2 linked regions of the Megalodesulfovibrio gigas DSM 1382 = ATCC 19364 genome follow. Each later gene encodes a partner of the first gene's protein in a complex. Links are inferred from orthologs where the notes say so. Each region holds a gene or a part of one and is shown in the gene's direction. Other genes may lie near its edges. The genes, in order: groL and metK.

Region 1 (3,210 bases):
GGGCCTGGTAGTGCGTGGCGGCCCATACGCCCAGCACCACGCCAGCCAGGCCGGCCACCTCGGCCAGCAGGCCGCGCATGAGGCCGCGCACCAGAAAGAGGGCGCAGAGTCCGGCAAGAATGCAATCGAGTAAACTGAAATCCGCAAGCATAGCCAAGGCCCGGGCAGTGGGTGAATTGTCGTGTGTTCAGGGAGCAGTAGCAAAGGGGGCGATAAATGAAAAGGCCGGGGGAGGTAAAAGAAATTGGCACGGAGGAGGAAAGAAAGTTGAAAAAAATTTCGTCCGCCCCTTGCCAAAGCTGGTGAGGTGGTTAAAAGGGCTGAGTCGGCGTTAGCACTCACCGCGTGTGAGTGCCAACAACATGGCGCCGCATATTCCACTATCACATTACTCTGTTGAAAGGAGTCATCCATGAAGTTGAAGCCGTTGCACGACCGCGTCCTGGTCAAGCGTCTGGAAGGCGAAGAAACCACCAAGGGCGGAATCATCATTCCTGACACGGCCAAGGAAAAGCCCATGCGCGGCGAAGTGATCGCAGCCGGTCCCGGCAAGACCGACGACGACGGCGACCACATCAAGATGAGCGTCAAGAAGGGCGACATCATCCTCTTCAACAAGTACGCCGGCACCGAAATCAAGGTTGATGGCGTGGAGCTCCTCGTGATGCGCGAGGACGACATCCTGGCCATCATCGAGGACTAGCCCTTGCCCTGGCAAGAGCATTCCTGCTGAATTCTTGATCATTTCCCACTGATTCTCATACTTTCAAGGAGCACGCTTCAATGGCTGCCAAAGAAATTCTGTTCGATACCCATGCCCGTGAACGCCTGCAGCGCGGTGTGGACAAGCTCGCCAACGCCGTCAAAGTGACCCTCGGCCCCAAGGGCCGCAACGTGGTGATTGAGAAGTCCTTCGGCTCCCCCATCATCACCAAGGACGGCGTGACCGTAGCCAAGGAAATCGAACTGGAAGACAAGTTCGAGAACATGGGCGCCCAGATGGTCAAGGAAGTGGCCTCCAAGACTTCCGACATCGCCGGCGACGGCACCACCACCGCCACCATTCTGGCCCAGTCCATCTTCAATGAAGGTGTGAAGCTCGTGGCCGCCGGCCGCAATCCCATGGCCATCAAGCGCGGCATCGACAAGGCCGTGGCTGCCATCGTGGCCGAGCTGGGCTCCTTTGCCAAGCCCACCCGCGACCAGAAGGAAATTGCCCAGGTCGGCTCCATTTCCGCCAACAACGACCCCACCATCGGCAACATCATTGCCGAAGCCATGAACAAGGTGGGCAAGGAAGGCGTGATCACCGTTGAGGAAGCCAAGGGCCTGGAAACCACCCTGGACGTGGTGGAAGGCATGCAGTTCGACCGCGGCTACCTCTCCCCCTACTTCATCACCGACCCCGAAAAGATGGTCTGTGAAATGGACGAGCCCCTTATCCTCGTCCATGACAAGAAGATCTCCAGCATGAAGGACATGCTCCCCGTGCTGGAACAGGTGGCCAAGATGGCCAAGCCCCTGCTGATCATCGCTGAAGACGTGGAAGGCGAAGCCCTGGCCACGCTGGTGGTGAACAAGCTGCGCGGCACCCTGCAGGTGACGGCCGTCAAGGCCCCCGGCTTCGGCGAACGCCGCAAGGCCATGCTGGAAGACATCGCCGTGCTCACCGGCGGTACCCTGGCTGCCGAAGAAATGGGCAAGAAGCTTGAAAACGTGACCCTGGAAGACCTGGGCCGCGCCAAGCGCGTTGTCATCGACAAGGAAAACACCACCATCGTGGATGGCTACGGCGAATCCGACGCCATCAAGGCCCGCATCAAGCAGATCCGCGCCCAGATCGATGAAACCACCTCCGACTACGATCGCGAAAAGCTCCAGGAACGCCTGGCCAAGATCGTCGGCGGCGTGGCGGTGATCAACGTTGGCGCCGCGACCGAAACTGAAATGAAAGAAAAGAAAGCCCGCGTGGAAGACGCCCTGAACGCCACCCGCGCGGCGGTGGAAGAAGGCATCGTCCCCGGCGGCGGCGTGGCCCTGGTGCGCTGCTCCAAGGTGCTGGCCGATGTGGTTGCCCTGGACGACGATGAACAGGCCGGCGTGAACATCATCCGCCGCGCCGTGCAGGAGCCCCTGCGCATGATCGCCTCCAACGCCGGCGTCGAAGGCGCCATCGTGCTGGAAAAGGTCATGGGCGGCACCGACGGCTACGGCTACAACGCCGCTTCCTGCGAATATGTGGACCTGATCGCCGAAGGCGTCATCGACCCCAAAAAGGTCACCCGCATCGCCCTGCAGAACGCCTCCTCCGTGGCGTCCCTGCTGCTGACCACCGAAGCTGCCATCGCTGAAAAGCCCGAACCCAAGAAGGAAGCCCCCGCCATGCCCGGCGGCATGGGCGGCATGGGCGGCATGTACTAAGAGTACAAGACGGCCAATCGGGGGAACCCCTTTCTGTAGAAAGGAGTTCCCGTCCGTTCCGAGCTGGCCCCCCTCCCCAAAGACTTTTTACGGGAAGGGCGATATTACACCCCCCGCTGCGCACTGCGTGGCGGGGGGTGTTTTTTGGATGAAAGTATGTTGTTTTTGAAAAGAATTTTTTATCCTGATTCCAGGATGCGGTTAATGTTTTGGAAGGGGAGAGCGCGTCTCCCCTCTTGGAAAAAGTTTTCCTTTCCCCTCTCGCAACAGCCTTGCCGCAACACTACTCTGCCTGGCAGAACGGCGGGCGCTTACTCTTCCACCTCAAACACGGCGTCCAGTTGGGTCATGAACGGGCGCACGGCGTCCTGGTCGGCCTTGGGCGCTTCTTCCAGCATCTGATCCATCTGCTGCATGCCTTGCTGCATCTGCTGGCGGAGCATGGCCTTTTGCTCCGCGCTCAGGCCGGGCTGCTGTTCCAGCTCGGCCAGGCCGGCCTGCATCTGCGCCCTGGCGTTGAGACCTTCGGCCCCCAGCCGGATGGTGGTATAGGCCTGCATCACCCTGGTGGCCACGTCAGCCCACTGGGTCTGGTCCTGGAACCCGTGCTTCTTCAGGATGGCCAGCACCCTGGGCTCCAGGGCGGCCTGGGCCAGCCAGTCCCGGATGTTCCAGTTCTTGTCGTCGGCATCCACGGTGTCCTTGTTGATGTCCTGTTGTGAGCCGGACTGTTCGTACAGCGGTTGGATTTCCTGGATGCTGCGGATGAAGCCTTCCACGGTGGCGGCG
Region 2 (3,316 bases), 1.9 Mb from region 1 along the record:
ACTGCCGAAGAGCGCCGGGCCGCCCCGCACCTGCATGCCGGGCTGCAACGTCTGCAGCAGCTGGTGGATGCCGGCGAACGGGACGCCGCCGTCCTTGCCAGCGAGTTGCGTTCGTGGTATGGGCAACACCTTGCGGTGGGGGCGGAAGATTACATCTCCCTGGTGCATCCGGAAACGCTCGTCCCAGCCTCTCGGCTGGAAGGTCCCACGCTGGCCGCCGTGGCGTGGCGACTGGGCAAGGCACGCCTCATCGACAACCTGCTGCTACAGCCTCACCCTTAAATCCCGCGGCGCAACGCCCCATACCTGTGCTCAATTTCATCCGTCGTCAGATTCTCGAAAGCAAGAACGTCTTTCGGGCCAATATTCTTGCCGGGATGCTTTTTTTGCTACCCATCCTGGCCACAGTGTTTCTCATCAACTTACTTATCACCTGGGTGGACATGTCGCTGCTGCTGCTGCCCCCCCAGTACCGTCCGGAGAATTACCTGCCCGTGCGCATCCCCGGCCTGGGGCTGCTGCTGGTGATCATCATCCTGTTCGTCACCGGGATGTTCGTGCGCAACTTCCTTGGCCGCAAGCTGGTGGAAATTGGCGAACGGCTCATGCGCTACATCCCCTTTGTGAGCAAGGTCTACAGCTGGATCAAACAGATGGTGGACACCCTGCTCCTCACCAGCGGCAAGGAATTCAAGCGGGTGGTGATGGTTGAATACCCCCGCCGCGGCATCTGGGCCATGGCCTTCGTGACCGGCGTGGCGGAAGGGGAAGTGCAGGACAAGACCAACCACCGGGTCATCAACGTCTTTCTGCCCACCACCCCCAATCCCACCTCCGGCTTCTACCTGCTGGTGCCGGAAACCGACGTCATTCCCCTGGACATGTCCGTGGAAGATTCCATGAAGCTCATCATGTCCGGCGGGATTCTCGTTCCCGACAATTACAAAAAGCAATCCAACAATGGTGCGGGATGCCAGCCGGCAGCGCCGGCGGCCCCCAGGGAGGAACAGGCATGATCCCCGTCAAAGGCAAATACTTCTTCACGTCCGAATCAGTGACCGAAGGCCACCCCGACAAGGTCGCCGACCAGATTTCCGATGCCATCCTGGACACGCTGCTGGCCCAGGACAAGCACTCCCGCGTGGCCTGCGAAACCCTGGTGACCACCGGCCTGGCCTTCATCGCCGGCGAAATCACCACCTCGGGCTACTGCGACTTCGCCCAGACCGTGCGCCAGACCATCAAGGAAATCGGCTACAATTCCTCGGACATGGGCTTTGACTGGGAAACCTGCGGCGTCATCTCCTCCGTGGGCAAGCAGTCCGCAGACATCGCCCAGGGCGTGGACCGCTCCGACCCCGAAAACCAGGGCGCCGGCGACCAGGGCATGATGTTCGGGTTTGCCTGCGATGAGACCCCCACCCTCATGCCCGCCCCCATCTTCTGGGCCCACAAACTGGCCCGCCGCCTGACCTTCGTGCGCAAGGAAGGCATCCTCGACTTCCTGCGTCCCGACGGCAAGACCGAAGTGTGCTTCGAATACGTGGACGGCAAGCCCGCCCGTATCGACACCGTGGTCATCGCCACGCAGCACAGCCCCAATGTGGGCTACCAGGACCTCTGCGACGCCGTGAAGGCCGAGGTCATCATGAAGACGCTGCCTGCCGAATACATGGACAAGGACACCCGCATCTTCATCAACACCACCGGCCGGTTCGTCATCGGCGGTCCCATGGGCGACTGCGGGCTCACCGGTCGCAAGATCATCCAGGACACCTACGGCGGCATGGGCAACCACGGCGGCGGCGCCTTCTCCGGCAAAGACCCCTCCAAGGTGGACCGCTCCGGCGCATACATGGCCCGTTACATCGCCAAAAACGTGGTGGCGGCCGGCTTGGCCCCGCGCTGCGAAGTGCAGATCGCCTACGTCATCGGCGTGGCTGAGCCCATCTCCGTGCTGGTCACCTCCATGGGCTCCGGCGACCTGCCCGACGACGTGCTGACCAAGGCCGTGCGCGAAGTGTTCGACATGCGCCCCTACCACATCACCAAGCGCCTGGACCTGCTGCGCCCCGTGTACAAGGACAGCGCCTGCTACGGCCACTTCGGCCGTGAAGACGTGGCCTTCACCTGGGAAAAGACCGACGCCGTGGCGGACCTGAAAACCGCCGCCAAGATCTAACGCGAATCACCTTTGAAACGCGCTGTCGGGGGAACACCTTTCTGAAGAAAGGTTCTNGTTCTTCCCCCGAACCCCCTTTCCAAAGACTTTTTCCTTGGGAAAAGGGCGCAGGCGCAGCAAGACGGTTTCACGACAACGCCGGCCGGGGAGCGATCCTCGGCCGGCGTTTTTGCTGTGATGTCCCCTTCCCCTCCCCTTCTCCCCCTTTTACATTTTTGCAGTCCGGGATTATATCCCCCCCATGCCACTTGTCGCCGACCTCGAACTCAAAGTCCTGTACGACATCAGCCGCAGCATCGGGCAAACCCTGGACCTGGATCAGACCCTCAAGGCGATCCTGACCGTCCTGGGCGAGACCCTGGCCATGCACCGCGCCACAGTCACCCTGCAGGACGACGACACCGGCGCCCTGGTGATTGCCGCCGCCTACGGCTTGTCCGAAGAGGAAGTCTCCCGCGGCGTGTACCGGCTGGACGAAGGCGTCACCGGCCGCATCTTCCGCACGGCCCAGCCCTTCGTGGTGCCAGACGTGCACAACGAGCCGTTATTTCTGGATAAAACTCGTTCTCGCCGCCTGGCAAAGGACGCCCTCAGCTTCATCGGCGTGCCCATTGTGTTGCAGAACCAGTGCGTGGGCGTGCTCTCGGTGGACCGGCTCTTCGAAACAGACGTCTCGTTTGAAGAAGACGTGCGCTTCCTGACCATCGTGGCCACCCTCATCGCCCAGCTGGTGAGCATCCACCGCCAGGTTCGCGCCAGGGAAGAGGATCTGCGGCGGGAAAATCTCACCCTCCGGGCCAAGCTCTCCAAAAACTACCACCGGTTTTTCATTGTTGGCAAAAGCGCGCCCATGGGCCGCGTGCAGACCCTCATCGAAAAAGTGGCCCCCACCAAGGCCACGGTGTTGCTGCTGGGCGAATCCGGCACCGGCAAGAGCCTCACGGCGCGGATGATCCACGAACTTTCGGACCGCGCCCGCTTCACCTTCACCAAGGTCAACTGCGCCTCGTTGCCGGAAACGCTGCTGGAATCCGAGCTCTTCGGCCACGAGAAAGGCGCCTTCACCGGGGCCACGGAAACCAAGATCGGCCGTTTTGAAGAGGCGGACAAGGGCACGGTGTTTCTGGACGAAAT

Evidence for each region.
Region 2: the proteins of groL (region 1) and metK are in contact, whole or in part, in a cryo-EM structure (PDB 8P4O), measured with the Escherichia coli proteins. The link is inferred for Megalodesulfovibrio gigas DSM 1382 = ATCC 19364 from one-to-one orthologs.

The regions. Positions count from the first base shown.
Region 1 is NC_022444.1:3,183,682-3,186,891, reverse strand. The notes cover bases 212-3,102. They hold groL (chaperonin GroEL), read left to right. Parts: upstream 212-783; coding sequence 784-2,421; downstream 2,422-3,102. Other genes in these bases: DGI_RS13975 (hypothetical protein), read right to left, coding at 2,733-3,102; groES (co-chaperone GroES), read left to right, coding at 413-703. Also shown: DGI_RS13990 (CvpA family protein), read right to left, coding at 1-151; more of DGI_RS13975, read right to left, coding at 3,103-3,210.
Region 2 is NC_022444.1:1,289,485-1,292,800, reverse strand. What follows is about bases 101-3,097. They hold metK (methionine adenosyltransferase), read left to right. Parts: upstream 101-1,012; coding sequence 1,013-2,182; downstream 2,183-3,097. Other genes in these bases: nifA (nif-specific transcriptional activator NifA), read left to right, coding at 2,424-3,097; DGI_RS05730 (DUF502 domain-containing protein), read left to right, coding at 309-1,016; panC (pantoate--beta-alanine ligase), read left to right, coding at 101-282. In the rest of the region: more of panC, read left to right, coding at 1-100; more of nifA, read left to right, coding at 3,098-3,316. UniProt on the Escherichia coli protein: Catalyzes the formation of S-adenosylmethionine (AdoMet) from methionine and ATP.